3 regions of the Microbacterium binotii genome follow, and region 3 is predicted to be linked to each of the others. Evidence: predicted binding sites of a transcription regulator. Region 3 holds the regulator's gene; each other region holds the start of a gene.
The links. The regulator HrcA, encoded in region 3, represses chaperone genes, less so after heat shock. The targets are predictions, from matches to a motif close to TTNGCACTCGNNNNNNNCGAGTGCNAA.
Positions count from the first base shown of each region.

Region 1 (10,163 bases), 890 kb from region 3:
GGCATGCGCTGATCGTCAACGACGGGTACAGATCTCTCGCGAACCAGTGGGACGCATGGAACGCATACCAGGCGGGCGGGAATCTCGCTGCCTACCCGGGTACTTCGAACCACGGATGGGGACTCGCTGTGGACCTGGGCGGCCAGGTGTACTCCGGCCCCAACACAGGCGACCATGCGTGGCTGCGCTCGAACGCCGGGCAGTACGGCTGGTGGTGGGCCGGCGCGCACTTCTCCCAAATAGAGCCTTGGCACTGGGAATACAACGGATCAACTGACCCAACACTGGAGGATGACTTGACACCCGAACAGGACAACCGTCTGAAGAACATCGAGAATCTGCTGGCCGTTCCCGGTCAGGGATACGGCTGGCCGCAGGTTGGCGCCAACCGGATCGCCGATGTTCAGAGCCGCATGCAGGTTCCGAACCAGGGCTATGACTTCCTGCCTGCGATCATCAATCAACTGCAGGCGATGACCGACCAGATCGCTGCCATCCAAGCCAAGGTGAACAGCCTCTAGGCGTCGTCGACCAACGTCCTCTCACAGCCGAAGCGGGAGGGGACGTTGTCGTTCGCTCGTGAAGGGGTTGCAGCTTCACGTCGTGTAGCCGGGACCAGCCAGCATCTCGAGGGTGTGCCCGTCGAGTCCGTGACGCGCGGACGTCGCCGCAGCGGAGACGCCGGCTCACCCGGCGAAGCCGTACGTCGCGGCGAGCGAACGCAGTTCTTCCACGGATGAGATACCGAGTTTGCGATATGCACTCCGGATCTGTGACTTGACGGTGTTGATCGAGAGGTAGTGCTCCGTCGCGATCTCCTCGAGCGTCGCGTCATTGAGGCGAACGCCCAGTACCGCCCGCTCGCGTGGTGTCAGTTTCTGGAACGGGTCGCCCGCATCGACTCTGGCGGCGCGGATGATCGCGTCGGCGACATCCGGTGAAAGCGTGTTGCTGTCAGCGGTGAGTTCGCGCACGTCGGCACGGGGGAGCAGCGCGAACGGCGAGTACAACTCCTGCTCCGACGCGATGGATGCGGCCAGACGGAACTCGTCCGCGCCCGTGCCCATCGCAAGATGGCGAGAGGCAGCCGCACGCAGCGCGAGCGCTGCGACCAGCGCGCGCGGCGCGTGCGAGGTGCTCGCGCTCATGAGCGAAGCCGCATGCATCACTCTCTCGTCGAACCCCGCGTGCGCGTCTGCTGCGATGCGTTGAACGCGCACGAGCGCGGAGGTGACCTCGCCGCCGAGATCGTCATCGACTCCCAGCGCCTCGCGGGCGGCGGTGTGCATTCCCAGCTTCGTGAGAAGAGCATGCTTCGAGAGAGCCACGAATGCGGCGCTCTGTCCCCGCGAGGCGGAGTCCGCGATGGCCATCGCGGGCGCGTCCACGCCCACCAGCAGGCGCATGGCTTCGCCGGGTGACTCCGCAAGGAGCGCGCTGACGTACATATGCGCATGAGTGCGTTCGCTCGCCGCCTGGAGATCGACGAGCGCGAGGCGCGCTCTTGCCTCATCGAAGGAGAGCCGGTCAGACAGAAGCAGCGCCTCCGCGAGGAGGACCACCGCGCGGCTGCGAGGTGCCCACCAGGCGTCCCCCATTTCGGGTACGCGCTCGAGCCACCGTCGCGCCTCCGAGTTCCGCCCGGCCAGTGCGTGGCACCATGCGATGGCGGCGGCGCTTCTGGCCTGGCCCATGAGGTCTCCCAGGAGAAGCGCCAAGTCGTAGCTGTAGGAGTACTCGCGGAACGCAGGCCGGAGATCGCCGGCGTGCTCCCACACGTAGCCCCATGCATACGTCATCTCCGGGAGAGCGGGCCGCATGTTCTCGCGTTCATCCGCTGCGCTCTCATCCACCACCCGGCGCGCGAGCAGGGCATGCTGCGTAGCTTCGTTCAGGTCGCCGCCGGCGCGCGCTGCCGCTGCCCGGATGGTCAGTTGGGTGACGCGGTCGAAGGCCGACTGCGCTTCGCTGGCGGACGTGCCGCCCCGGAACTTGGTCGTATGAGAGGCCGGATCGTCGATGATCCTGTCCAAGTACACCTTGCCCTGGATGATGCGTGAGTTGCGTCGGGCGAAATCCTCCGGGAATCGGAACAGCCATGTCCGCAGTCGACGGGGCTCCGTCAGGAGGATTTCACCCCAGTGGACCTCGATGAGACCGGCTGCGCGCTCCCAGTCGCGCGCCTCCAACAGCTGCTCGATCTGTCGGCCGATGGCATGCGTCAAAGTCGTCACCCCCGACACGGCATCGACGCCGTTTCGGGTAGGCGCCCTCTCCGTGCTCCGACACCCCTATGTCGGTCTGTTCGACCATATCAGCGGCGCCGTCCGGGCCGCCGGTGGACGGTCAGAACCCGGGGGCCAGAACTCCTGCGGTGACGGCCACAGCGATGGCAGCCAGCCCCGCCCAGGTCGCAGCCACGAAGGGCAGGCGTTCGCGAGTGCGCAACCGCTGCCGGTTTATCGGATCGGAGACGACCGTCGTCAGCGACGCCTTCGCGGCGGCGAGGGTCGCATAACGCCCCACGGGCGAGGAGAAGCGGTCGAAGGCGACGAAGCTGCCGTCGTCGTTGCGGTCGATGTAGCCGAAGAAGTCTCCGTCGCGCTGAGCGACGTACAGCCCGTCATCGGCCTGATTCCAGGTGGTCCGGGATGTGGCCGCGATGAACGGCGCGAGCGTCGTCGTCATGCCGCCCGCCGACGCGGCTGCTGCTGGGCAGCGGGAACCTCGTCGTCCATGTCGACCGTGAGCCCCGCCGTCGAACTGGCGGACTCGGCGAGCGACTGAAGGAAGACGGGGTTCAGCGATTCGGGCTCGGCGGAGGAGAAGACGAAGCGGAGCGGGATGGATGAGTGGATCCACAGTGTCTCGCGCCCGTCTGCACCGCGGAGATTGAGCGTGAAGGACTCCTGGCGACGCAGCTTCGTGGTGGCGACCACCTTGACGTGCGCCAGCAGGCGATCGCTCATCTCGACCGGGTCAGTGGCGTTTGCGTAGTAGAGCTGTCCCATGAGGATGCCTTTCGATCGAGAGGAAGCTTGTTCGATGTGGACATTACTAGGTAGACTAGCGATATGGCAAACAAACATTTCGCGAATCGTGAGTTTCGATGAGCGACCGCGCGATGTACTGGTATGACGCGAACGACGTGCGCCAGCAAGCGGGAAGGCGAGTGCTCGACGCGCTGCGGACCTATCGCGCCTCCGAGATGGCGATGCGCCGCCGTACCCAGGACTCCATGGGCATGGGCGAGAACGACCTTCTCGTGCTTCAGTACCTGATGCGTGCAGCCGGGCAGGGCGGGGAAGTCTCGCCCGTCGACATCGGCCGCTACCTCGGCGTCTCCACACCCTCGGTCACCGGCATCCTGGATCGGCTCGAGCGCAGCGGACACCTCAAGCGCAAGCCGCACCCGCAGGACCGACGGCGATTGCTCGTCGAGACGACCGATCTCGCTCACCTCGAGGTGCGCCGCACGCTCGATGGTATGCACACGCGGATGATGGCAGCCGTCCGTTCCCTCGATCCGAGGGAGGCTGATGCCATCGTCGGCTTCCTCCACGCGATGACGGAGGCTGTGGATGCGGTGGATCCCCCCGTCAGCGCTCAGGTCTCCACCGCCTGAATCCGTCTGATCACCCATATCGGGCAGGGCATGCTCGGGCGTACACTCGCCCGCACGAGGGGGTGGGGATGCGCGACGTCAAGATCACCGGCAGCGTCTTCATGATCGGGCTGGCGCTCGTGCTCACCGGGTGCGGCGGTACGCCGGACTCGCCCCCTCCCACCCGTGCGGCGGCTGTCTCGACAGGCACGCCTACGCCGACGCCGAGCGTCACCCTCACGCCGAGCCCTCAGGCGGAGTCGGTGCAGATCCCCGGTGATTGCGGCGCGGTCGGCTCCGCCGCGACCCGAGCCGCGACGGTAGACCAGATGACGGAGTACGGCGACGCGGCCCAGTTCACGCGCCCGGCGCCGCCGGGTGCGAACCTCGCCCTCGGCTGCAACTGGATCGTCGGCGACGCCACGGGCTACCTCCTCTTGATCAGTCGAGCGGATGCGGACGCGGCGCAGTCCTATGCGGAGTCGACGCTGCCGGCAGAGGGATATTCCTGCCAGGTCGGGGACGCGCCCGCCTTCATCTGCACGCAGACGCTCGCGGGGACCACCTACCCCGTCGACACCGTCGAGACGATCTACGTGCGCGACGGCGTGTGGATCTATCAGTCGGCGACGAACACCGATGGGGATGCGTTGCTGACGGACCTGGTCGCTGCTGTCTGGGGATCGTGAACCGCGCCGCCGCGTAGTCTCGATCGGTGACCTCGTCCCACCCGCGTCGCCTGCCCCGACCGATCGCCGTTGCCGGCGCTGTCCTCGTGGGCGTTCTCACCGCGACTCAGGCGCAGATCAACGGCGCGCTGGGTGCAGCGATCGGTGATGCGCTGACGGCCGCCGCCATCTCGTTCGGATCGGGTTTCGTCATCCTGCTCGCCCTCAGCGCGCTGCTGGCGGGCGGTCGTGCGGGAATCGCCCGCCTGGTCGCGGGCGTTCGCGAGCGCCGCATCCCGGTGTGGATGATCCTCGGCGGCGCCGCGGGCGCGTTCACCGTCTTCACACAGGGACTCGCGGTCGCGGCGATCGGCGTCGCGGCCTTCACCGTCGGCGTGGTCGCGGGCCAGACCGTCAACGGCGTCGTCCTCGATCGGGTCGGCTACGGCCCCGCCGGCGTCGTCGGCGTCACGATAGGACGCCTTGCCGGGGCTCTGCTCGTCGTTGCGGCGGTCGTCGTCTCACTGGTGGGCGAGGGAGCGGCATCCGTTCCTGTCTGGCTGCTCGTGCTTCCCCTGCTCGCGGGAGCGGGAATCGCCTGGCAGCAGGCCACGAACGGGCGGCTGCGCAACGAGGTGGGCAGTCCGCTGACGGCCACACTCGTGAACTTCGCCGGTGGCACCGTGCTCCTGACGGCTGCGGCCGCCGTGCAGCTCGTGCTTGCAGGACCGCGTCGATTGCCGACCGAGCCCTGGCTCTACGTGGGCGGCGCCATCGGCGTCGTCTACATCTTCCTGTCGGCAGCGCTCGTGCGGCACACCGGTGTGCTGCAGCTGGGGCTCGGCTCGGTGGTCGGCTTGCTCGGTGCGTCGGTCGCCATCGACGCGCTCTTTCCCGGACATGCCGGACCGCCCATCGGGGTGGCGTTGATCGCCGTGGTCGTGGCTGTCATGGGTGTCGTCGTGGCGACCGTTCCCCGATGGCGGCGTCGATGATCAGCGCGGGAGCCTGCTGAGGAACGCGGCACCGTCGATCTGCTTGATCCGCGTATCGCGGGACGGCTCCGGCTTTCGCCCGACGTAGAGCCACCCCAGCAGCCGTTCGTTCTTGCGCAGCCCGTGCACCTTGGCGACCGCTTTGCTCCGGGTGTAGTGGCCCGTGCGCCAGATGACGCCCCATCCGGCCTCGTCGAGAGCCAGGCTCAGCATGTGGGCGACGCCGGACGCGACCGCCTCCTGCTCCCAATCCGGGACCTTGTCCTTCTGGATGCGGGCGACGACCGCGATCAGCAGGGGAGCGCGCAGCGGCTTGGTCGATGCGCCGTCCTTCTTCTCTGCTTTGTGGATCGCACGCCCGAGACGCTCGCGGTCCTCGCCGCGCAGCTCGATCAGCCGCCAGGGCCGCAGCGACGAGTGGTCGGCCACCCGTCCCGCGGCCGCGACCATGTCGACGAGCTCGTCATGCGTCGGCGCCTCGTCGGTCACTTTGGACCACGATCGGCGCACGCGCATCGCGTCGCGTGCGCCGGTGGTCATGCGTCCGCCTCCGGAGTGAACTCGAGAGCAATCGAGTTCATGCAGTACCGGTCGCCGGTGGGCGTGCCGAAACCGTCGGGGAACACGTGACCCAGGTGGGAGCCGCAGGAGGCGCAGCGCACCTCGGTGCGCACCATCCCGTGGCTGTTGTCCTCGATCAGCTCCACGGCGTCGGGCCGGACCGACTCGTAGAAGCTCGGCCAGCCGCAATGCGAGTCGAACTTCGTTCCGCTCTTGAACAGCTCGGCACCGCACGCGGCACAGGCATACAGTCCCGCCCGCGACTCGTCGAGCAACTCGCCCGTCCAGGCGCGCTCGGTGGCCGCCTCACGCAAGACCGCGTACTTGTCTGCTCCGAGCTCCTCGCGCCACTGCTCCTCGGACTTGTTCACTGCGTAGCTCATTGGTCCTCCTTCTGCTCCATTCAACCCGACCTGCGAGGGCACTGTTCCCGTGTGACCGAGAATGAGCGGGTGAGCGAACTCGAGGCCGTCATCGCGCGTTACCGGCGCTTCGCCGAGGAAGAGGCGCCGGGTCGCAGCCGCCTCTATGAGCAGTGGGCGCTCGCGGTGCAGGCGACTCCGGAGCTCGCCGCCGTTCTGGCACGGATCCCCGCGACCCATAGGCAGCCGCCCCTCGTGTTCGCCGTCAGTCGGCTCCTCGGCGCACCGGAGGCGGAGGATGCGGATTGGGGAGCATGGGTGCTCGCGCACGCCGACATCCTCGTGGCGGAGTCCACGGCGCGCTCTGTGCAGACGAACGAGCCCGGGCGCTGCGCCGCGCTGCTTCCCGCGCTCTCACAGATCGAGGGCCCCTTCGCACTTCTGGAGATCGGGGCCAGTGCGGGCCTGTGCCTGTATCCGGACCGCTACTCCTATCGCTACGACGCGGATGCGGGACGAACGCGAAGGCTCGATCCGACCGCCGGCGCCGCTGCGGTCGTCCTCACATCCACGTGGAGTGGTCCGGAGACGGAGCTGCGCATGCCGACGGTCGTGTGGCGAGCGGGCATCGACCTGCATCCGCTCGACGCCCGCTCGACCGACCACCGTCGCTGGCTCACGGGGCTCGTCTGGCCGGGGGAGAGCGGACGTCGTGAGCGCATCGAAGCGGCGCTCGACGTGGCGGCCGAAGAACCGCCGATCCTGCGAGCGGCGGATGCGGCGGCACCGGGCGTCATCGCGGAGCTTGCGATGACCGCCCCGCCCGACGCGACCCTCGTGGTCACGACGCCGGGCGTGCTCGCCCACGTTCCGAGGGACGGGCGGCGACGCATCATCGAGGCGGCTCGGGCATCAGGACGCTGGATCACGATCGACGCACCGGGATTGCACGACGGCTGGAGCGCGCCGATCGAAGCGGCCGCCTGGCCGAAGGATCGCTTCGCGCTGGCGCTGGATGGCGAGGTGCTCGCCGCGGTCGACCCGTTGGGCGCGGCTGTGGAGTGGCGTCCGGATGCGGCGGGCATGCTCGGTTAGCGTGGCCCTGTGCCCGTGCGCGACCCCGCATCCGACGCTCTGAGCGAGCGCGACTCCCAGCTGCTCGCCTTTGAGGCGCGCTGGCTCGGACACACCGGCGCCAAGGAGGAGGCGATCCGCGTCGAACTGCAGCTCACCCCGGCGCGGTACTACCAACTGCTGGGACGGCTGATCGACTCGCAGGCCGCCCTGGCACAGGATCCGCTCCTCGTCGGTCGCCTGCGCCGCATCCGCGACGAGCGTCGGCGTGAGCGCTCGACGGCTCGCCGCGGCGCCTGAGACCTCGCTCCGCGGGCGGCACGACGCGCTCCGGTAGCATCGTGGGGTGTCCCGAACCCCGCATCCCCGCGACCGCTTCGACGACCTGCCGAACGCCTCGGGGCGTGTCGGAGCCCACCGCGCCGAGAACCCGCGCATGCGGGCGGGCGTGGTCACCCTCTGGGCGATCGTCGTCACGATCGTGCTCATCGCCGCGGGGATCTTCGGGAGCCTGGTGCTCTCCGGGCGGATCGTGCTGGTGCCCTCGCCGACTCCGACGCCGACTCCGACGCCCGAAGTGACGCCCGTCGTCGACATGTCCTTCTCCGTGCTGGTGCTCAACGCGACGCCGGAGACGGGACTCGCAACCACCCTGAAGGACGAGCTCATCGCGAAGGGCTGGGGCGCCGACCTCGTCAACGCGAGCAGCGCCAGCGCCACCGACTTCCCGCAGACGACGGTCTACTACGCCTTCCCGGGGGACGAGGCGGCGGCCAAGGGTCTCGCCGAGCTCATCGGCGGGGCGGATGTCGCCGAGAGCACTCAGTACCAGCCGACCGACGACGCCGGCACGGCCGATGTGGACGAGTCGCAGGCGAAACAGCTCACGATCGTGATCGGACTGGACCGCACCGCTGCGGGGGCGCCGAGCCCCACTCCGACCCCCTGAGGCTCCTCCTCGACGGCCGCGTGTTTCCGCGGCGTAAACAGTTTGCTGCTGCTGTGTCAACTGTGCCGGATCCGTCGCTTCGACGGTGTTTCGGCTGCATACGATGACTGCGTTCTACAGCATCAGGAGACTCGTATGGCCCAGGGCACCGTCAAATGGTTCAACGCCGAGAAGGGGTATGGATTCATCACCTCCGGCGACGGTGAGGACGTCTTCGTCCACTACTCAAACATCGACATGACCGGATTCCGCGTCCTCGAAGAAGGGCAGGCCGTGGAGTTCACGGTCGGCAGCGGACAGAAGGGTCCGCAGGCCGAGTCGGTTCGCATCGTCGCCTGAGACCCCTACTCGCGAGACCCCCGAGCGCCCGCCGGTGCTCGGGGGTCTCCTCGTGTGCGCCGCGCTCTCTCGCGGCACTCGCGGCGGCTTGCACTCCCCGGGGGCGAGTGCCAGAATGGATTAGCACTCGATATCACTGAGTGCTAAAGACACAAGCCAACGTCCGGGAGGGACGAGACACACATGGCAAAGATCATCGCTTTCGATGAGGAGGCCCGTCGTGGCCTCGAGCGCGGCCTGAACACCCTGGCCGACGCCGTCAAGGTCACCCTGGGTCCCCGTGGCCGCAACGTCGTCCTCGAGAAGAAGTGGGGCGCACCCACGATCACGAACGACGGTGTCTCCATCGCCAAGGAGATCGAGCTCGACGACCCGTACGAGAAGATCGGTGCGGAGCTCGTCAAGGAGGTCGCGAAGAAGACCGATGACGTCGCCGGTGACGGAACCACGACGGCCACGGTCCTCGCTCAGGCGCTCGTGCGCGAAGGTCTGCGCAACGTCGCAGCCGGCGCCGACCCGATCTCGCTCAAGAAGGGCATCGAGAAGGCCGTCGCCGCGGTGACCGAGGCGCTGCTGGCTGACGCCAAGGAGATCGAGTCCAAGGAGCAGATCGCCGCCACCGCGTCGATCTCCGCCGCCGACCCCGCGATCGGCGAGCTCATCGCCGAGGCGATCGACAAGGTCGGCAAGGAGGGCGTGGTCACCGTCGAGGAGTCCAACACCTTCGGCACCGAGCTCGAGCTCACCGAGGGTATGCGCTTCGACAAGGGCTACCTGAACCCCTACTTCGTGACCGACCCGGAGCGCCAGGAGGCGGTCTTCGAAGACCCCTACATCCTGATCGCCAACCAGAAGATCTCGAACATCAAGGACCTCCTGCCGATCGTGGACAAGGTGATCCAGGATGGCAAGGAGCTCCTCATCATCGCCGAGGACGTCGAGGGCGAAGCTCTCGCGACCCTGGTGCTGAACAAGATCCGCGGCATCTTCAAGTCGGCCGCCGTCAAGGCTCCCGGCTTCGGCGACCGCCGCAAGGCCCAGCTGCAGGACATCGCGATCCTCACGGGCGGCCAGGTCATCACGGAGGAGGTCGGTCTCAAGCTCGAGAACGCCACCCTCGACCTGCTCGGTCGTGCCCGCAAGGTCATCATCACCAAGGACGAGACCACGATCGTCGAGGGTGCCGGTGACTCCGCTCAGATCGAGGGTCGCGTGACCCAGATCCGTCGCGAGATCGACAACACGGACAGCGACTACGATCGCGAGAAGCTCCAGGAGCGCCTCGCCAAGCTCGCGGGTGGCGTCGCCGTCATCAAGGCGGGCGCGGCCACCGAGGTCGAGCTCAAGGAGCGCAAGCACCGCATCGAGGACGCCGTCCGCAACGCGAAGGCTGCCGTCGAGGAGGGCGTTGTCGCCGGTGGTGGCGTCGCGCTCATCCAGGCCGGTAAGACCGCGTTCCAGGGTCTGACGCTGACGGGCGACGAGGCGACCGGCGCGAACATCGTTCGTGTCGCGATCGAGGCTCCGCTCAAGCAGATCGCCCTCAACGCTGGCCTCGAGCCCGGTGTCGTCGCCAACAAGGTGGCTGACCTGCCCGTCGGTCACGGCCTG
Region 1 is NZ_CP090347.1:985,035-995,197, forward strand. Features, by position in the region: gene LXM64_RS04975 (M15 family metallopeptidase) at 1-521, shown strand, start outside; gene LXM64_RS04980 (helix-turn-helix domain-containing protein) at 687-2,234, opposite strand; gene LXM64_RS04985 (hypothetical protein) at 2,347-2,688, opposite strand; gene LXM64_RS04990 (hypothetical protein) at 2,685-3,011, opposite strand; gene LXM64_RS04995 (MarR family winged helix-turn-helix transcriptional regulator) at 3,110-3,625, shown strand; gene LXM64_RS05000 (hypothetical protein) at 3,694-4,293, shown strand; gene LXM64_RS05005 (DMT family transporter) at 4,320-5,267, shown strand; gene LXM64_RS05010 (nitroreductase family protein) at 5,268-5,807, opposite strand; gene msrB (peptide-methionine (R)-S-oxide reductase MsrB) at 5,804-6,211, opposite strand; gene LXM64_RS05020 (DUF2332 domain-containing protein) at 6,281-7,285, shown strand; gene LXM64_RS05025 (DUF3263 domain-containing protein) at 7,295-7,564, shown strand; gene LXM64_RS05030 (LytR C-terminal domain-containing protein) at 7,611-8,213, shown strand; gene LXM64_RS05035 (cold-shock protein) at 8,349-8,552, shown strand; gene groL (chaperonin GroEL) at 8,736-10,163, shown strand, end outside.
Region 1: groL (chaperonin GroEL) is a predicted target of HrcA. The motif match lies at 8,673-8,699, and genes of this name have one in related genera.

Region 2 (10,163 bases), 1.3 Mb from region 3:
CGGATGGGCGGTCGCCGGTCCCCGGTCCTCCGCGAAGTCCGAACAGCTCGCGGCGCACCCGGTGGCGGCCCTCAGCTTCTGGTGGCAGCCGATCGTCCGCGCCGTGCGGCTGCGTGGCGGGATACAGCCCGCCCCCGCCGCAGAGATCGCGGCGGATTTCGAGGCCCGCCCGGAATCCGCGCGTTCCGGCAGGACGCCCGAGGACTGGATGCTCTGGTGGCTCGCGCCCACGCACGTCGAGTTCTGGCAGGGCTCGCCCGACCGGCGCCACGCGCGCATCATGTACGAGCGGAGGGGTGAGACCTGGCACCACGAGGTGCGCGGGGGCGAGACGAGCACCCCCGCGCAGGGAGCCGCATCTCGCCGATAGCCTCAAAGGATGCGGCAGGAGCAGAGTCTTTCGGGAGGCAACTCGGCGGGTCCCGTCTTCCGCGCGGGGAACACCGTCCGCAAGGCTTGGACGCCGGCATCTCCTCACGTGCACGCGTACGTCACGTCCCTGCTCGAGGCCGGCGTCGACGCGCCCGCTCCCCTCGGCCGTGACGAGCAGGGCCGTCAGGTGTGGGAGTTCGTCCCCGGCCCGCTGGCGGCGGAGGGCCTGACGCGACCGGAGCTTCATCGTGTGGGCGGGATGGTGCGCGCCATCCACGATGCGAGCGTGGGATTCGCGGCGCCGGCGGATGCGGCCTGGGATTCGGCGATCCCGGCGCCCGGCGCCGAGCTGGTCTGCCACAACGACCTCGCCCCGTGGAACCTCGTGATGGGCGAGAGATGGGTCTTCATCGACTGGGATGCGGCGGCTCCCAGCACCCGACTCTGGGATCTCGCGTACGCTGCGCAGGCGTTCACGCTCAACGATCCGTCGCGCTCCCCCGCCGACGCCGCTGCGGATCTGGCCGCCTTCGTCGACGGATACGGGGCGGACGCCGCGCTGCGTGCGGCGCTGCCCGCAGCGATGGCCGCCCGCGCGCAGGCGATGCACGAGCTTCTGCGCTCTTCCCACGCGGCGGGCCGTGAGCCCTGGGGATCCATGTACGCATCCGGCCACGGCGATCACTGGCTCGCCGCATCCCGCTACGTGCGCGAGCACGAGACGAAATGGGCGCGGGCACTGGGCGCGCGCTCGACTCGGCTATGACGCGCCGAGGATGCTGCGCAGGGTCTCGGTGTAGTCCTCGAACGCGCGGCGTCCGGTCTTTGTCAGCGACAGATAGGTGACCGGCGTCCGACCGCGATGCGTCTTCTCGACAGAGACGTAGGACGCCTCCTCGAGCTTGCGCACATGAGTGGAGAGGTTGCCGGCCGTCATGTCGAGCAGTTCCTGCAGTCGCGGGAACGACACGCTGGTGCCGGGGTCGAGAGCCGCCAGAGCGGCGGTGATGCGCAATCGAGCTGCTGCGTGAATGACCGGGTCGAGCTCGGTCACGGTGCCACCCCAGCGACCGGTCGACGGCCGATCCACAGCGCGACGTAGGCGGCGGCCAGGAGGAAGACCCCGCCGCCGGCCACAGCGAGCACGAGCAGAGGCGCACCGGTGAACGGTGCGACGACGGCAACGAGCACGAGCCAAGCCCCCATCGCGATCGTCGGCCAGTTGGGCCAGATACCACCCGCGATCACGTACATGACGCCGACGAAGAGCACGCCGGCCACCGGAAGGAAGACCCACAGCAGGGCGGGATCCATTCCGTTGCGCACGAGACCGAGACCGACGAGGAACAGCCCGAGCAGTCCGACCGGCCACGTGAGACCGAAGACAGGACCGACCCACTCGATCGGCCCACGGTGTCGCAGACCACGCCCCATCCGCGCCCCGAAGATCGAGCTGACGGCCAGCGCTCCAGCCATCGCGACACCGCAGACGGTGAGGGAGATGGGAGCTGCCACCGCGGCCCGCTCCACAAGCCAGAGCGCTCCGAACCCGATCAGGAGCGCGAGTCCCCATGCGAGCAGGATCCACGGCACACCCCGCGCCTGCTGTCGCGCGAGCGCGCGCTTCTCATGCTCGATCACCTGGAGTATGACGGCTGGGGCGTCGGAGGAAGCAGCGTTCGCGGAAGTCATACCAACTTTGTATCGCAAAGTAGTCTGCGAAGGCAAGAGCAGAGTTGCCGCCTCAGAGCGCGAGCATGCGCTCGCTGCGCTCCCAGAGCTCTCGCGCCAGAGCAGCATCGTCCGCCTGTGCGTGAGTCCGCGCGGGCCTGCGCTTCACGTAGTACTCGCCCGTCGCATAGTCACGACCAGGCTCGCCCTCCGCGAGGTACACGAGGGTGTCGGCACCCTTGGGGATGCTCGTGAGGAAGAGCTTCTTGAGGGGCGTCTGGTAGATGAGGCGCATGGGCGAGCCGGGTGCGTTCGAGAAGCTCGTGGCGATGTTGCCCGGGTGGAACGCCACCGCGCCGATGCCCTGTGCGCGGTAGCGCCGATCGAGCTCTTTGACGTGGAGGATCTGCTCGAGCTTGGCGGTGCCGTAGGCGCGCGTGGCGCCGAAGGAGCGCTCGTTGTCGAGGTCGTCGATCTCCAGCTGACCGAACAGACGCGCGCCGACGCTGGAGGTGTTGATGATCGTGGCCGTGGAGGCGATGAGCCGGTCCATCAGCAGCTGTGTGAGCAGGAACGGCGCGAGGTAATTCACCTGAAAGGTCATCTCGTGTCCATCGATCGTGCTCTCACGCACCTTGCCGAAGATGCCCCCGGCGTTGTTGGCGAGCACGTCGATGCGGTCGTACTGCGTGAGCAGATCGTCGGCGAGTTCACGAACGCTCGCGAGATCGGCGAAGTCCGCGAGGTGCACACGCGACCCGACCTCTCGGGCGATCTGCGCGGTGCGCTCGCGATTGCGCCCGACGGGGATGACGGTGTGCCCCTGCGCGTGCAGCACCCGCGCCGCCTCCCGCCCGATGCCGTCGCTCGCACCGGTGATCACGATCGTCTTGCCCACCATGAGGCCTCCTTCGCCGTAGCTCGCGAAAGCCTAGTCCTCGTTGTCAGCGAGGCAGCATGAAGAAGAGCCCGAGGACCGCGAGCAGGAGCGCCGCGAGCGAGACCACGAGCGCGTGCGCGTTGCCCCCGTATCGCGCAGACCGCGCCAGAGCGATGATCGCCAGCAGCACCCAGAGCCACGAGGTGAACAGGAATGCCGCCATCGGCATGAGCGCCGCCATGCTGCTCGCGCCGCTCGTGGTCAGCATGATCCACGAGAAGGACGCCCAGAAGATCGCCAAGGGCACGAAGGCGATGTACGCGAGAACGAGATTCAACGCCTGCGGCGGACGCGGGCGGCCCCGCTGGTCAGAGCTCATGTCGTCCTCCGGCGTCGATGGGTCGGAAGTGCCACCGTACCCGGTCTGATCTCGTCAGGACACGCGGCAGATGATCTCACCGTGCAGGACCGAGAACCAGCCGTCGTCGGATGCGGCCCACTCACGCCATCCGGCGGCGATCCGGTCGAGCTCGTCGCCGTCGGTGTCAGGGCTGCTCTCCAGCTGCCGTGCGAGCGCGGACTGACGGATGCGGTCCGCCCACAGATTGCCCCACCACATCCGCTCATCGGCGCTCGCGTAACACCACGTGCTCGACGACGCGCTGATGTCGGTGAGCCCTGCCTCCCGCGCCCAGGAGAGGAGGCGTCTGCCGGCATCCGGTTCGCCGCCGTTGGCGCGCGCCGCCGCCTGGTACAGCTCCAGCCAGCGGTCCATCTCGGGCAGCTGCGGCCACCACGCGAACCCGGCGAAGTCGGCGTCGCGCACCGCGATGATCCCGCCGGGCCGAGTGACCCGCGCGAGCTCCCGCAGCGCCTGCACCGGATCCGCGATGTGCTGCAGCACCTGATGGGCGTGCGTGACCTCGAACGAGTCGTCGTCGAACGGCAGAGCGTGCACGTCCGCGATCCGCACGTCGACGTTCGCGGTTCCCCGCTCTCGAACGGTCGCGCGGGTCAGTGCTGCCTCGTCCTCGCCGATCTCGGTGGCGGTGACGTGGGCCACGCGATCCGCGAGATCGACCGTGATCGTGCCTGGCCCGGCCCCCACATCCAGCAGTCGGTCATCGGCTCCGAGGAAGGGCAGAAGGTAGGCGGCGGAGTTCTCGGCGGTACGCCAGCGGTGCGAGCGCAGCACGGATTCGTGGTGACCGTGGGTGTAAGTGGACATGCCTCCAGGCTCCGGCTTCGAGTCGTCCCGACGGAAGACCGTACTGTTCATAGGAGCGGTCCACCCACCCAGCCGAGAGGAGCCGGTCATCGCGAACGAACTCGGCGACTTCCTCCGTGCTCGCCGTCAGGACAGGGCGCTCGCGCCCGGGCACGACTCCCCCGGCGCCCGGCGGACTCCAGGCCTGCGCCGCGAGGAGGTCGCGACCCGCGCCGGGATCAGCGTCGACTACTACATCCGGCTCGAGCAGGGGCGCGAATCCCACCCGAGCGATGCCGTACTCACGGCTCTCGCCCACGCGCTCGCGCTGTCACCGGATGCGGCGCGTCATCTCGTGCGGCTCCGCGACGCCGACGCTGCGCCCGCCGAGCCGAGGGCGGACAGCGGCCTCCTCCCGCGGATGTCGGCGCTCGTCGCGGCGGTCCGCCCACACCCCGCGTACGTGCTCGACAGGTTCAGCACGATCGTCGCGGCGAACGAGGAGGGGATGTCGCTGCACGCCGGGCTCGCTGAGCTTCCGCCCCCGCAGCGCAACACGTGCCGCTATCTGCTGACCGACCCGCGCGCCCGGGAGACCTTCCTCGACTGGGAGGAGCTCGCCCGCGGCGCCGTCGCCCACCTGCGCGCGGCGAACGTCGACCGCCTGGATGATCCGCGACTCGGGGATCTCGTGCGCGAGCTCGGGACGAGGAGCCCGCAGTTCACGGCATGGTGGAGCGGCCACATCGTCGAGCGGCGCCGGGGCGCGACCACCCGCATCCGGGGCCTCGACGGTGTCGTCGTCGAGCGGAGTTATGAGATCCTCCATCTGCCGGACGACGCCGTGCGCCTGACGATCTGGCTCCCGCCGGCGGCGTGAACACCCGACCTACACTCGTGCCATGAGCGCTTTCCTCCCCGGTTCCCGCGGCACGCAACCCTGCCCGAATTGCGGCGCCCAGGTCGCGCAGTCGGACCGGTACCCCGAGTACCTCTGCGGCGAGTGCGAGGCTCGCGCAGTGGATGCGGACGGCGCCCGCGTCACCGGATCGAACGCCTCCTTCGGCGGCGGCTTCGTCCTGCACTGGCCCGACGGCGAACACGAGTCACTCCCCTGCGCCTCGGCCCGGGTCTGGGTCGACGGGCGCGAGTGGGAGTACTCCGAGGCGCGCTTCGGCGGGGTGCTGATCACGCCGGTCCGCGAGAACTGACGTCCGATAACAGATCAACATCTTCCGCGCCGAGGTACCGGTTGCCGGAGGGTCACCTCCTTGCTCACGACTCGAGCGCCTCGTATGCGCCACGCAGTCGTGTGAGTGCACGGGAATAGCGCGAACGCGCAGTCGCCGGACCCACCCCCACGACGCGACCCGCTGCCGCGATCGACAGTTCCTCCCACACCACGAGTCGAATGAGTTCCTGGTCGCGCTCTGGCAGAAGCTTGAGTGCCTCAGCTGCGATGAAAGCCTCGTCCGGGATAGGAGGGGCCGGTACGGATGCGGCGGCGCGCAGCGCTTCGTGCGCCAGGTCGCGACGTACGCGCCCGCGGCGGTGGGTCGACAGCACCTTCCGCGCGATCCCGTATGCCCAGGCTCTGCGTTCAGCCTCAGCGATCGGAAGACGCGTGCGGTGCTTCCAGAGCGCGATGAGCGTTTCGGAGGTGCAATCGGCCGCATCGTCAACGGGCGATACACGACGCGCGAAGTAGCGCAGCAGCAAAGGGACGAGCGGCGCCACGGCCTCCTCGAACGCCCCTTCCGCGGACCGAGTCACCCCGGTAAGAGCCTCGAAGATGTGCTCAGCATCGTTCTCACCGCCGATGGCATCGGCCGCGCTCACCGCCTGTCTCCCAGGACTTCGTTGTAGATCTCCTCGCCGAGCGCCGAGCGATCGACACCATCCCAGCCGGGCGCACCCTCGAACTGCGCCATCGCCTGGGCCGCATCGCTATCCCCTGCTGCGATCCGCTCGGCGTATGCACGCATGATGTCGGTGACGCCACCTCCGTCCGTCGCGACCAGCGTCGGCCAATCAGATGCTTCCGTGATCACTCGCGACGCGGCTTCTTGCGCCACGGCGTCACCCCTGTCGTGAGCTGCGATCCACGCGCCGAGCCAGTCCTTGTAAGACTCGGACTCGAAGGTGCGTCGGAGCAGCCGCTCCGGCGCGAGTGCGTTGTCAGCTGTCATGATCACCACGACACGGCCAGTGAGGTCCTCCCGGGTGACGCCCGGCGCGAGCGGCATCCACTCGGGGTAGACCGACTCGACGACCTCGTCGAGATCGGGAGCGCTCAGATCGATCCACTCGCTGTTGCAGTCGTACTCAGTACTCGTGCACGAACCGCGGTCATCGCCGGGGTTCGGCGATCCGAACCATCCGGTACGTGCGACAAGCCCTGAGGCGAGGGCACCTGCAGGAACGCCGACCACAAGAACTGCGGCCAGACTTGTCGCAATGAGCAGCCGACGTCGCGGCTTACGTGCTGCGCGCGACCGCCGCAGAGACTCGGATGCCTCGGCGGTCGACAAGGTGATTGCAGACGCAGGGTCAGCAGCACGCAGAACTGTGAGCAGCTCGGCGTCGGACATGGTGTTCATTGGTGATCCCATCGGGTGGCGATAACCCGTTCATGTCCGCTGCCGACCGAACCGTTGCATGGTCCCAACAACTTCCTCGCCGAGTCGCGTCCGGTCAGGGCTGGAGGGCTCGACTCCTTGAGGCTCCACGATCTTCTCGACGACAGTCTCCCGGCGCGCCGGCGCGGGGCGCGCACCTGACCGCTCACCCGGTAGTCGGCTATGCGTCGGCAAAGAATCACGAAAAGGTAACGGAAACCTCTTCCCCTCCGTTACCTCACCGTTATAGAGTGCTCGCACGGTAGTTGTTTTGCTGTGGCAGCTACCGACATGTGATTGCAGGACACTCTTGGTGCAAAGGGACAAGGGCCGGTCGGAAGCCTCTCCGACCGGCCCTTACTGCTGTCCGCGATGCGTCAGCTCTGCGACTCCGAGACCTGCAGCGCGGGGGCGTCGTCACCCGTCACGATCTCGACCTTCCGCGGCTTGGCCTTCTCGCTGACGGGGATCGTGACACTCAGCACGCCGTTGCGGTAGCTCGCCGAGATCTTCTCGGTGTCGAGCCCCTGACCGAGGCTCAACTGACGCAAGAACGTGCCCGACGTCCGCTCCCGCGTGATCCAGGTGACTCCGTCACCCGCCGAAAGCGTGCGCTCGGCACGGATGGTGAGCAGCTGACCGTCGATGTCGACGTCGACCGATCCGGGATCGATGCCCGGCAGGTCGGCGGTGAGGACGTAGTGGTCACCGTCGCGGTAGAGGTCCATCGGCATCTGCCGAGGGCCGCGCCGCGCGGTGTCGAAGAACGTGTTCGCCATGCGCTCCAGGTCACGGAGCGAGTCGTATGCAGCCATAGTCGTCTCCTCTCGAGCGGGATCGGATGCGGGATCCGACCCGTAGTCCCTAAGTTGAGCCCCCTTGGCTCAACAATCACAGATTAGCACTCTCGCATGGAGAGTGCTAGTTCTCACAGCGCCCTCCAGAGCGTTTCTGTGACCTCATAGAATCGGCGGGTGAACGACCCCGCCGAGGCGGCGAGACGGCCGCCTCTGCTGCGGAGGATCGCCCTGAATCCGCTGGTCTGGGCGGCCGCCTGCATCCTGGCAGCGCTGCCCGGATACCTCACCGACGGCGGATTTTTCTCGTACCTGATGTCGATCATCGCTGGGGCCCTCTGCGGGATCTGGTTCGTGAACCTCACGGTTCGCATGCCGCATCCGACCGGCGCGATCGTCCACCTGCTCGTGGCCGTCGCGCTCGCACCAGCGCTGTACGCATCGATCGAACTCCTTCCGCCGCTCTTCGCGCCCGGCGCACCGCGGGCGATCTACGCGGGGCTGCTGCTCGCACTGCCGCCAGCCGCCGGCTGGGTCTGGATCACGCTTCTCAACCGCGTGATCAACCTCCTGCCGGGCAAGACCCGAGCACAGCCGCGGGTACCGCTCGCCTGGGAGAACGACGGCGACGCGGTCATCGTCCGCTTCCGGGCGATCCCGATGCGGATGCGGGAGCTCACCGTGTGGATGGTCGCCACCATCGTCGTGACGGGGGCGGTCGTCACGACGGCGCTCATCACATTCAGCACCATCGTCGAGCGACTCGGACCCCGCCTGCTGATCCTCGCGCTCGGGGCGCTCTTCGCCTTCCCGGCCTACCTCGTCGTCACCGCACTGCTGCGCAGGCGCTCGGTCGAGGCGAGCGTGCGCGTGTCACGCGACCGGATGTGGATCACGGCAGGTGAGGCGACGCACGCGCTTCGGCTGAGCGAGATCGAGCGGCTGCGATGGGGCATCACGAGCGACTACGCGCGGCTTGAAGTCACCGCACCGGGGATCGATCTGGCGCTGCTGGTGGGCATCGCGAAGCAGGCGGACGGACTCGCATCCGAGCTTCCTCCGCTGCCGGCGCGCACCCTTCGTCTCGCCGAGGCGGAAGGGCTCGCGAAGTCCGCCTCGCGCCGCGGGCTGGTGACCCTCTCGCGCGAATAAGAGCTCCCTTACATACATTTATGTACGTTTATGGCAGTATGTAGCCGTGGAAGAGCTTCTGAGTGTCGACGACGTTGCTGCCCGTCTACAGCTCCGGCCCCGTACCGTGCGCGAGTACATCCGCAGTGGACGTCTGCAAGCGACCCGCATCGGCAAGCAGTACCGCATTCACATCAAGGATCTGAAGCTCATCGAAGGCGGTGCGCCCCTGGCAGCGCCCACCCAGGATGGCGCGTCGACGCGGACTGCGGCCTCCGTCGTCGTTCGCGTCGACGCCGCGAGCGCGGAACAGGAACGGCGAGTCTCAGACCTGCTCAATGCGAATGGGGCGGCACCCCGGGTCGCACTTCAGATCGTGCGAATGCCAGATGATCTCGCGCTCCAGATCATCGCGTCCGGTCCGCTCGAGGCCGTCCTGGACGTCCTCGTCACCATCAACAATGCTGTGGAGATCACGAATGAATGACCTCCGCTATCGCAGCAGCGCTGGTGCCCGCCAGATCCGCGAGACATATGAGCGGCTTCTGCACCGCTACCTGCCCGATGCCGGACAGAGCGTCGCACTCACCTCGATCGGCGAGATCACGGCAATCACCGCCGGATCTCTCACAGCTCCGCCCGTCGTCCTTCTGCACGGCTCGGGCTCGACGGCGCTGTCCTGGGCTCCGACCATCCTGCAGTTGGCCGGGTCGCATCACGTCCTCGCGCTCGATCTGCCCGGCGAGCCAGGTAGGAGCACGCCCACCCGGGTGCCCTTCGCCGCCGAGGATCAAGCCCGCTGGCTCTTCGAAGCGCATCAACAGCTCATCGGCGCCCCGGCCGCCTATGTCGGAGTCTCGCTCGGCGGGTGGATCGCCACGGCGTTCGCGGCACACCGCCCCGAGCTGGTGGAACGTCTGATCCTTCATTCGTCCAGCGGTTTCGGCCCGCGCAAGATCGCCCCGCTCGTTGTTGCCGGCCTCCTCGCCGGGCTCGGGGAGCGCGGCCGGAAGCGTGCTCTGTCCTATCTCACAGGGCCGCACCGGACCGACGAAGCGCGAACAGAACTCCAGCGACAGCTCGACCGGTACGCGATGCAGACCTTCGCACACTTCTCGCCTCGAACCGACAAGCTCCCCGAGCACCCGACGGAGCTGTTGCGGAACATCCGGGGTCGCGTGACCGCCACCTTCGGCGCAAAGGACCGGATGCTCGACGCCGTGGCGGCTGCCAGCCGCATCCGCTCGACGATCCCCGCTGCCGAGGTGGAGCTTCGCTCGCACGAGGGGCACCTTCTCAGCGATCAGCCCCGCCTGACCTACCGCCAACTCACCGACTGAGCAGACGGCGTGGCGATGCGGTATGTCAGGCGATCCGTGCCCTAGCGGGCCGAGAGTCGCTCGCGGACGACGCGGCGCAGCACCTTGCCGATCTGCGAGCGGGGCAGATCCTGCACCTCGACGATCCGCTTGGGCACCTTGTACGAG
Region 2 is NZ_CP090347.1:566,661-576,823, reverse strand. Features, by position in the region: gene LXM64_RS02990 (pyridoxine/pyridoxamine 5'-phosphate oxidase) at 1-370, shown strand, start outside; gene LXM64_RS02985 (phosphotransferase) at 380-1,138, shown strand; gene LXM64_RS02980 (transcriptional regulator) at 1,133-1,426, opposite strand; gene LXM64_RS02975 (hypothetical protein) at 1,423-2,064, opposite strand; gene LXM64_RS02970 (SDR family NAD(P)-dependent oxidoreductase) at 2,117-2,944, opposite strand; gene LXM64_RS02965 (hypothetical protein) at 2,988-3,302, opposite strand; gene LXM64_RS02960 (class I SAM-dependent methyltransferase) at 3,357-4,151, opposite strand; gene LXM64_RS02955 (helix-turn-helix domain-containing protein) at 4,150-5,010, shown strand; gene LXM64_RS02950 (hypothetical protein) at 5,033-5,341, shown strand; gene LXM64_RS02945 (RNA polymerase sigma factor) at 5,406-5,969, opposite strand; gene LXM64_RS02940 (hypothetical protein) at 5,966-6,730, opposite strand; gene LXM64_RS02935 (Hsp20/alpha crystallin family protein) at 7,126-7,563, opposite strand; gene LXM64_RS02930 (hypothetical protein) at 7,723-8,697, shown strand; gene LXM64_RS02925 (helix-turn-helix domain-containing protein) at 8,744-9,163, shown strand; gene LXM64_RS02920 (alpha/beta fold hydrolase) at 9,156-10,016, shown strand; gene LXM64_RS02915 (long-chain-fatty-acid--CoA ligase) at 10,058-10,163, opposite strand, start outside.
Region 2: LXM64_RS02935 (Hsp20/alpha crystallin family protein) is a predicted target of HrcA. The motif match lies at 7,647-7,673, and genes of this name have one in related genera.

Region 3 (10,163 bases):
ATCGCGATGAAGCTGCGCACGATGGCCAGGGTGGCCGGTACGCGCGAGCCGTCCCGGCAGCTCGCGACACGGCTGGGCATGAAGGACTGGCAGGTCGACCGGGCGCGCCGCGATCTGTCGGGGTGGACCCAGGATTCGCTCGGTCTTGCGATCCAGGCGACCGCGCGCGCCGACGCCGAGGTCAAGGGCGGCTCCCGCGACGCCGTCTTCGCACTCGAACGCCTCGTCACGGTCATCGCCACGCGCGCTCCCTACGCGGCCTGAACCCCCTCCGCGACAACGACGAAGGCCCGCCGCAACAGCGACGGGCCTTCGAGGAGGAAACGGCTCAGAGAGCGGAGACCTGCTTCGCGATCGCGGACTTGCGGTTCGCGGCCTGGTTCTTGTGGATGACGCCCTTGCTGACGGCCTTGTCGAGCTTCTTGGTAGCCGTGACGAGCGCCTTCTCGGCGGCAGCCTTGTCGCCACCGGCGACGGCCTCGCGGGTGCGACGCACCGCGGTCTTCAGCTCGCTCTTGACGGCCTTGTTGCGCTCGTGCGCCTTCTCGTTGGTCTTGTTGCGCTTGATCTGCGACTTGATGTTTGCCACGTGTCGTGAACTTTCGTTTCGGAGTCTGCTCGGAAGTTGCCGGTCAGCGGTAGAGGGGCGCTTCGCGGCGGTCGTGAAGAGCGGGAAAACCCTTCACGCGCAAGCCAAACAAGGAGTCTACCAGACCGGGTCCTTCGCGCCCGCCTCGATCGTGGCGACGGCGAGGGCGATCACGGCGTCGAAGGCCTCGGGGCGCATCGCCGACACGAGATGGCTCGTGCGGGGGATGACGATGAGTTCCGCGTGGGGCGCGATGCGCTGGAAGAGACGCTCGCTGACGCGCAGTTGGTCGTACTGGCCATTGACGAACCACAGCGGGACGCGGATGCGGGCGAGAGCCGTCAACACGTCGAGCCGAGCGAGCTGCGCGAGCGCGCCGTCCTGGGCGTCGAGGGCGTATCCGCCCGCGCCGAAGTCGTCTCGAGTGTGCTCGGGAAGCGTTCGGGAGAGCACGTACCGGGTCAGCCGCATCCCGCGATCGGGGAGCGCGTCGAAGCCGCGGGCCAGCGTCCGGTAGATGCGCAGTCCCAGCCCGCGCGGCACCGCGGTGCAGGATGCGGCGATGAACCCGGCGATCGGCGGGGGATCGACGCGTCCCGCGTACTCGATGCACAGCAGGCCGCCCATGGAGTGACCGACCAACAGAACGGGCCCGCGCTCGGCCGCGACGCGCACGGCACGGTCGATCGTCGCGAACGCCTCGTCGAGGGTGAACGGCTCGGCCATGCGCGTGCCGTGACCGGGAAGGTCCACGGCGGTCACGCCCATGCCCGCGGCCGTCAGGCTCTCCCGCTGGGCGCGCCACATGGAAGCGGACGTCCGGATCCCGTGCACCAGGACCACCTGCACCGTCATCGCCCCAGCCTAGGCTCGGGCGGGCGGCTGCTCCCCGTAGAATCGACGGAACATGTCACCGCGCGCCCTCAAGCCCCTGCAGCCGTCCGCGACTCCGCCCGAGCTGATCCGCAACTTCTGCATCATCGCCCACATCGACCACGGCAAGTCGACGTTGGCCGATCGGATGCTGCAGATCACCGGTGTCGTCGCCGACCGCGACATGCGGGCGCAGTACCTCGACCGCATGGACATCGAGCGCGAGCGCGGCATCACGATCAAGAGCCAGGCCGTGCGGATGCCCTGGTCGGACGCGAACGGCACGTACGCGCTCAACATGATCGACACCCCCGGGCACGTCGACTTCACCTACGAGGTGAGCCGATCGCTCGCCGCGTGCGAGGGCGCGATCCTCCTGGTGGATGCGGCGCAGGGCATCGAGGCGCAGACGCTCGCGAACCTGTACCTCGCGCTCGAGAACGACCTGACGATCATCCCGGTGCTCAACAAGATCGACCTGCCCGCGGCCGATCCCGAGAAGTACGCCGCCGAACTCGCGGGACTCATCGGCGGCGACCCCGCGGACGTGCTCCGCGTCAGCGGCAAGACCGGCATGGGTGTCGAAGCGCTGCTGGATCGGATCGTCGAGCGCATCCCCGCACCCGTCGGAGACCCCGCGGCTCCGGCGCGCGCGATGATCTTCGACTCCGTCTACGACGCGTATCGCGGCGTCGTGACCTACGTCCGCATGGTCGACGGCAAGCTCGAGCCGCGTGAGCGGATCCAGATGATGTCGACCAAGGCCACCCACGAACTGCTCGAGATCGGCGTATCCAGCCCCGAGCCGGTTCCCACCAAGGGCCTCGGCGTCGGGGAGGTCGGATACCTGATCACGGGCGTGAAGGACGTGCGCCAGTCGAAGGTCGGCGACACGATCACGAACCACCGCAAGCCCGCTACCGACGCGCTGCCCGGTTACACCGACCCCAAGCCGATGGTCTTCTCGGGCATCTACCCGATCGACGGCAGTGACTACGCGGAGCTGCGCGAGGCGCTCGACAAGCTCAAGCTGTCCGACGCGTCGCTGCAGTACGAGCCGGAGACCTCCGTCGCCCTCGGCTTCGGCTTCCGCTGCGGGTTCCTCGGGCTCCTGCACCTCGAGATCATCACCGAGCGCCTCTCGCGCGAGTTCGGTCTCGACCTGATCACCACCGCGCCCTCCGTGACGTACGAGGTCATGACGGACACGGGAGAGACGGTCACCGTCACCAACCCGAGCGAGTACCCGGACGGCCGCGTGGCCGAGGTCTCCGAGCCGGTCGTCAAGGTCGGCATCCTGCTGCCGAAGGACTACGTGGGCACCGTGATGGAGCTGTGCCAGTCGCGCCGCGGGACGCTGCTGGGCATGGACTACCTCAGCGAGGACCGCGTCGAGCTGCGCTACAACATGCCGCTGGGTGAGATCGTCTTCGACTTCTTCGACCACCTCAAGAGCCGCACGCAGGGCTACGCCAGCCTGGACTACGAACCGGCCGGGTCCCAGACCGCCGACCTCGTGAAGGTCGACATCCTCCTGCAGGGCGAGAAGGTCGACGCCTTCAGCTCGATCGTGCACCGTGAGAAGGCGTACGCCTACGGCACGATGATGACCGAGCGGCTGCGCAAGCTCATCCCTCGTCAGCAGTTCGAGGTTCCGATCCAGGCCGCCATCGGGGCGCGGATCATCGCCCGCGAGAACATCCGCGCGATCCGCAAGGACGTGCTCGCCAAGTGCTACGGCGGTGACATCACGCGTAAGCGCAAGCTGCTCGAGAAGCAGAAGGAGGGCAAGAAGCGCATGAAGATGGTCGGACGCGTCGAGGTGCCCCAGGAGGCGTTCATCGCCGCGCTGTCGGGTGACGTCGAGACGAAGAAGTAGGGGATTCACATTCGGATCGTGCATCCAGGCCGGCTCGGTACGCTGGAGACCATGCGCCGTGGGACCTTCCGGGACGAGACCGTCGACTACGCCGCCGTCGGGGCGACGCAGGCTCCCGACCTCCTCCAGTACCCGCCGGAGAAGAGCATCCCCGCCGAGGAGTCGTGGAAGCTCGGCAGCGGCGAGGAGCGCTTCCGCTCGGCGGGAGATGCGCTGCTCTCCTGGAGTGCCCTCCGTGACGGCGGCATCTCGATCGCCGAGGTGCGCCCCGCATCCGATCCGAGCTACTCGGGCGTCTCGTTCGATGACGAAGGCCAGCCCATCGCGCCGAGCCGCCTCGACGCCGACCAGCGCTTCGATGCGGACGGAACGCCGTATGTGGCCGCCGGTTCGTCGGTGCACGTGCGCGGCCGTGTCGGCGGCTATCGCGTCGACGCCGAGCTGCGCGTGATCTTCGTGGTCGAGGAGAAGCGCCGTATCGGGTTCGCGCTCGGCACGGTGCGCGACTCGGTGGTGAGCGGCGAGGAATCGTTCATGATCGAGTGGCGCGGCGACGACGAGGTCTGGTTCACCGTTCGCGCATTCGATCGCCCGGTGGCCCCGCTCTACCGCCTTCTCCCCGCACTCGTGCGCCGCCGCCGCCGCGAGCTGTTCGGCCGGTATCTGCGCGCGATCTCACCCATGTACACGACCCCCGCCTGATGGCCCCATCCGTACTTCCCGACGGCGACATCGCGCCCGCCGACGGGGCTCTCCCCGAGGGCACCGTGGTGGATCCGGGCACCGATTTCGGGGTCTACATCCACGTCCCGTACTGCCGTGTGCGCTGCGGATACTGCGACTTCAACACCTACACGGCCGATGAGCTGCGCGGCCACCGACGCGACGACTACCCCGACGACCTGAGCCGTGAGATCGCGCTGGCGACCCGGGTGCTGGCAGACGCCCCGCGGCCGGCGCAGACCGTCTTCTTCGGCGGGGGCACGCCGACCCTGCTCTCGTCGGCCGCGCTGGGCGGAATGCTGCACGCCGTCCGCGAAGGCTTCGGCATCGCTCCGGACGCCGAGATCACGGTCGAGGCCAATCCCGACTCGGTCACTCCCGCGTCCCTCGCCGAGCTCGCCGAGGCGGGAGTGACCCGCGTCTCGATCGGCATGCAGTCGAGCGTCCCGCACGTGCTCGCCGCGCTCGATCGCACGCATGACCCCCTCAACGTCGCCGCGGCCGTCGCGGGGGCGCGGGCGGCCGGGCTCGACGTGAGCGTCGATCTGATCTACGGCGCACCGGGGGAGTCCCTCTCCGATTGGCGCGCATCGGTCGATGCCGCCCTCGCGCTGGAGCCGGATCATCTCTCCGCCTACGCGCTCATCATCGAGGACGGCACGAAGCTCGCCCGCCGCATCCGCTCCGGTGACGTGCCCGCGCCGGATGACGACCTGCAGGCGGAGATGTACGAGCTCGTCGACGACGCGATGGCGGATGCGGGCTACGACTGGTACGAGGTGTCGAACTGGGCGCGCGGCGCAGACCACCGCTCGCGCCACAACCTCGCGTATTGGCGCGGAACCGACTGGTGGGGGTTCGGTCCGGGCGCGCACAGCCACGTCGCCGGCGTGCGATGGTGGAACGTCAAGCATCCGGCCGCGTACGCGCAACGGCTCTCGCTGGGCTCGTCGCCGGCGGCGGCCCGGGAGGTACCCGGCCAAGAGGCGCGCACGCTCGAGCGGATCCTGCTGGAGTCCCGCATCCGCGAGGGTCTGCCGATCGAGGTCGTTCCGAGCGATCGGCGCAGCGCCGTGGCCGGCCTCATCGCCGACGGGCTCGTCGACGGCGCGACCGCTCTGCGCGGTCGCATCGTGCTCACGCGTCGCGGCCGGCTGCTCGCCGACGCGGTCGTCCGCGCGCTGACCGACTGACTCAGCGGGTGAGCGCCGCGAGCACCTCCGCGCGTGGCAGCGGCACATCCTCCGTCGAGGTGTCGTAGCGGCGCACGATCTGGCTGTCCCGGAACCCGGGCCAGCCGGGATCGCCGGTCTCGGCGAAACGGATCCAGTCGGCGTGCATGCGCGTGGCCAACTCCTGCGGTGCGCCGGTCCCGGCCATCGTGATCGCGCCCGAGTCGCCCAGCGCGTCGAAGACGAAGCCGATGTCCAGTGCGTGCGCGGCGCGAAGATCACGCACCGGGCTCGGCCAGGCGAACTCGTAGACGAAGGTGGGTGCCCTGCGTGCGCGCGCGACCTCGATCGCCGGCTGTCGCACGGCCAGATCCGTCAGGACCTGTCCGATGATCTCTCCCGGAGAGGCTTCGGGGAAAGCCCGCCGGTACGCGCGCCATACGCCTCGTGGGAGACGCTTCGCGAGCGCCAGAAGTGCATACGTGCGGCGCGAGAGCTTCGCGAGCGCAGCCACGGGGTACCAGAGGCGGTACTCGTCGGTGTTGGTGCCGATGATGACCGGAAGGTCGGCGTCGAGGAGGGCGCGGCGCGGGGTCTCCGGCAACGTCGCCGGATCGATGGTCGCGTTGAAGCCCGGTGCGGCCTTCAGCAACGTGGACGATGCCGTCAGCTCGTCCCTCGCCGCGACGAGTCGCTCCGGCGAGATCGTTCGAAGGGCCTCGGCGGTGGCGGGCGAGTCGAGCTTGCGTGCGATGTCCTGGGTCGGCCGGGCGGCGCGCTCGGCGGTCTCGGCGTCCAGCGGTCCCGACTGGATGATGGCCCCGGCGAGGAGCGGGCGCAGATCCTCACGGGCGAGAAGCGCGGCGACGACGGCGCCGCCGGCCGATTCCCCGAAGATGGTGATCCTCGACGGATCGCCGCCGAAACGGGCGATGTTGCGGTGGGTCCATCGCAGGGCCTCGGCAGCATCAGCGAGCCCGACATTGCGGGGCGCGTCCGGCAGGACCGAGAAGCCCTCGGCGCCGAGACGATAGTTCGCCGACACGAAGACGACGCCGTCACGCGCGAACGGTGTGCCGTCATAGGTGCTGATGGCACTCGTGCCGCGTTCGAGCGCTCCGCCGTGGAACCACAGCATCACCGCGGCGCCGTCCGCATCTGCGGGTCGCCACACGTTGACGGTCAGGATGTCGTCGCCGGGGATGATCGTCGACGCGAGGAGCTCGCCGACGAACCCGGGATAGGGCGACTGCGGCGATGTGGGTCCGAACGCCGTGGTCTCGCGCACGCCGTCCCAGGCCGCGACCGGCTCGGGAAGAGCGAATCGGCGCTCTCCGACCGGCGGTTTCGCGTAGGGGATGCCGAGGTAGCGCTCGATCCCCTCGGAGAGGGTTCCGGATACGACTCCGGTCTCGGTGTGGATGACGGGATGCGACATGCGACCTCCTCTCGAGAGTCTACGGGCGGCCTACCGGCGACTCGCCTCGCGAGCGCGCTAGAATTGGCACTCCCAGACCTCGAGTGCCAGGAGGGAGTGCGCATGGTCAGCGATCGGGGGCTCGATGTGCTTCGGGCGATCGTCCAGGACTACGTGGAGACGCGCGAACCCGTTGGCAGCAAGTCGATCGTCGAACGTCATTCGTTCGGCGTGTCCGCCGCGACGATCCGCAACGACATGGCGCTGCTCGAGGACGAGGAGCTCATCACCGCACCGCACACCTCGTCCGGTCGGGTGCCGACCGACAAGGGCTACCGCGTCTTCGTGAACCACCTCGCCGAACTGCGACCCCTCACGAGTGCCCAGCGCTCGGCGATCACCGCCTTCCTCGGGGCTCCGGCCGATCTGGACGACATGCTCGGGCGCACGGTCCGCGCGCTGACCCAGCTCACCGGTCAGGTCGCCCTCGTGCAGTATCCGTCGTTCGAGCGCGCGAGCATCACGCACGTCGAACTCGTCCACCTCGGCGGGTCGCGTCTGGTCGTCGTGCTCGTCACCGACACGGGCCGGGTGTCGCAGCGTCTGATGGCAGGGCCCGAGCCGCTCGAGGAGACCGATGTGGCGACGCTCCGTGCGCAGGTGTCGGTACTCGTGACCGGGCGGCCCGTGCGCGAGGGCACGCAACGCGTGGCGCAGGCTCTGGCCGAGACGTTGACGGACAGCCGGGCCGACCGCGCCCTTGGCGCGCTCCTGCGCACCGTCGGCGAGGAGCTCGACGAGTTCCGGCAGGACCGGCTGGTCATGGCGGGAACCGCCAACCTCGCCCGGGCGGAGGGCGACTTCCGCGGCAGCATCTACCCGCTGCTGGAAGCGATCGAGGAGCAGGTGACGCTGCTGCGTCTGATGGGCGAGATGGTGGCCGACGAGCAGGGGCTCGCCGCATCCATCGGACGCGAGAACGAGGCGTTCGGACTCGTCGAGGCGTCGGTGGTGGCCAGCGATTACGACACGACCGGAGGTCAGGCGCGCGTGGGCGTGCTCGGACCCACCCGGATGGACTACTCCAGCAACCTCGCGGCCGTCCGCGCCGTGGCTCACTACCTGAGCCGTCTGCTGGAAGACGACGAACGCGCGCGCTGAGCGCGTGCGAGACGATTCCGCGGCACGCGGACGGGAAGGCTGAAGTGGCAGACCACTACGAAGTACTCGGGGTGCCTCGCGACGCATCGCAGGACGACATCAAGAAGGCGTACCGCAAGCTCGCGCGCCAGCTGCATCCCGATGTGAACCCCGGTGAGGATGCGGCGGAGCGCTTCAAGCTCGTCACGCACGCCTACGACGTGCTGAGCGACAGCGAGCAGCGTCGCCGGTACGACATGGGCGGCGACGGCGGCGGATTCGGTGGTGCGCAGGGCTTCGGCGGGTTCAGCGACATCTTCGACACGTTCTTCGGCGGCGGCGGCGCAGGACGGGTGCGCCCGCGCTCGCGCACCGAACGCGGCCAGGATGCCCTCGTGCGCGTGACGCTCGAGCTGCGAGAGGTGATCTTCGGCGCCCACCGCGACATCGAGGTGGACACCGCTGTGCTGTGCGAGACGTGCGAGGGCGGGTGCTGCCAGCCCGGCACATCGCCGGTCACGTGCGACATCTGCCATGGCAGCGGCCACGTGCAGCGCACGGTCCGCAGCCTGCTCGGCAACGTCGTCACCAACCAGCCCTGCGCGACGTGCCAGGGATACGGCACCACCATCCCGTACCCGTGCGCCACGTGCCAGGGCCAGGGCCGGGTGCGTGCGCGTCGCACGGTCTCGGTCGACATCCCCGCGGGCGTCGAGACGGGCCTGCGGCTGCAGCTTCCCGGCTCGGGCGAGGTGGGCCCTGCGGGAGGCCCCCACGGCGACCTGTATCTGGAGATCACCGTGGCCGCCGACGAGGTCTTCAGTCGCGACGGCGACGACCTCCTCGCGACGCTCGACGTCTCGATGCCCGACGCCATCCTCGGCACCACCACCCGGATCGAGGCGCTGGACGGTCCCGTCGACCTCGAACTGCGCGCCGGAGTCCAGGCCGGCGACGTGCTGACGATCAAGGGGCGCGGCATCACGCCGCTTCGCGGCAATCAGCGCGGCGACCTGAAGATCGGCGTGCACGTGGTCACCCCGACCCGCCTCGACCACAAGGAGCGGGCGCTCATCGAGGAGTTCGCGAAGAAGACGAAGGCGCCGGCTCCCCGCCTGTCGGAGTTCCAGCAGGGCCTGTTCGCCAAGCTGCGCGACCGCTTCCGCAACGGCTGATCCGATGGCGCTGCACTTCCTGCTCGACGACGCCTCCGATGCGCATCCCGGCCGCACAGTCGTGCTGACGGGAGCCGAGGCGCACCACGCCGCCACCGTGCGGCGTGTGCGCGTCGGCGAGGAGGTCACGATCGGTGACGGACGAGGCGTCTGGGCGACCGGGTCGTGCGTCAGCGTCGCGCCGCGCGAAGTGGCGGTCGAGATCGGGCGGCGCGAGGACGTTCCGGCCCCCGCGCCGCGCCTCGTCCTCGTTCAAGCGCTGGCGAAAGGCGATCGCGACGAGATGGCGGTGCAGGCCGCGACGGAGCTCGGCGTCGCCGAGGTCGTGCCCTGGCAGGCCGCGCGCAGCGTCTCGCGCTGGGACTCCGCCAAGGCGGTCAAAGGCCGCGCCCGCTGGGCGCAGATCGTCCGCGAGGCCGCCAAGCAGGCGCATCGCGCGTGGGTGCCGGAAGTGAGCGAGGTCCGCACGAGCGCGCAGATCGCGCAGCGCGCGGCCACCGTCCCGACGCTCGTGCTGGAGCCCGGCGCATCCGAGTCGCTCAGCACCAGGATGCGGGAGCTGCACGATGCCCCCGAGATCCTGCTGGTCGTGGGGCCCGAAGGAGGGATCGACGCGGGCGAGCTCGACACGTTCGCCGCCGCGGGCGCGCGCCCGGTCCGGCTCGGAAGCGGCGTCCTCCGCACCTCGACCGCGGGACCCGCCGCCCTCGCCGCCATCGAGGCCCTCCTGGGTCGGTGGTGAACGCGCGCGCATAGACTGGAGGAATGAGCGAGCCGTCCGTGTTCACCCGCATCCTGCAGGGCGAGATCCCCGCGGAGATCCTCGTCGAGACCGAGCGCGTCTTCGTCATCCGTGACATCGCGCCCCAGGCTCCCGTCCACCTCCTGGTGATCCCGAAGACTCCGGAGTACCGCGACGTCGTGTCGCTCGCGGCGCAGGCGCCCGATCTGCTCGCCGAGATGGTCGAGGTCGCAGGCAAGGTCGCCGCCGAGCACGCGGACGGCGACTTCCGCCTCGTCTTCAACTCCGGTGCCGGCGCCGGTCAGACCGTCTTCCACGTGCACGCGCACGTCCTCGCCGGCGATCTTTCGGAGGGGAGTGTCGGTGCCTGAGCAGCCCCAGCCCGAAGCCGTCGAGAAGCTGATGGCCGACGGCATCGCCATGGTGCAGCTTCTCGGACCGCAGGACCGCCTC
Region 3 is NZ_CP090347.1:1,872,685-1,882,847, reverse strand. Features, by position in the region: gene holA (DNA polymerase III subunit delta) at 1-264, shown strand, start outside; gene rpsT (30S ribosomal protein S20) at 329-589, opposite strand; gene LXM64_RS09450 (alpha/beta fold hydrolase) at 707-1,444, opposite strand; gene lepA (translation elongation factor 4) at 1,497-3,341, shown strand; gene LXM64_RS09440 (DUF1990 family protein) at 3,393-4,043, shown strand; gene hemW (radical SAM family heme chaperone HemW) at 4,043-5,257, shown strand; gene LXM64_RS09430 (carboxylesterase/lipase family protein) at 5,259-6,674, opposite strand; gene hrcA (heat-inducible transcriptional repressor HrcA) at 6,777-7,814, shown strand; gene dnaJ (molecular chaperone DnaJ) at 7,859-8,968, shown strand; gene LXM64_RS09415 (16S rRNA (uracil(1498)-N(3))-methyltransferase) at 8,973-9,710, shown strand; gene LXM64_RS09410 (HIT domain-containing protein) at 9,734-10,081, shown strand; gene LXM64_RS09405 (PhoH family protein) at 10,113-10,163, shown strand, end outside.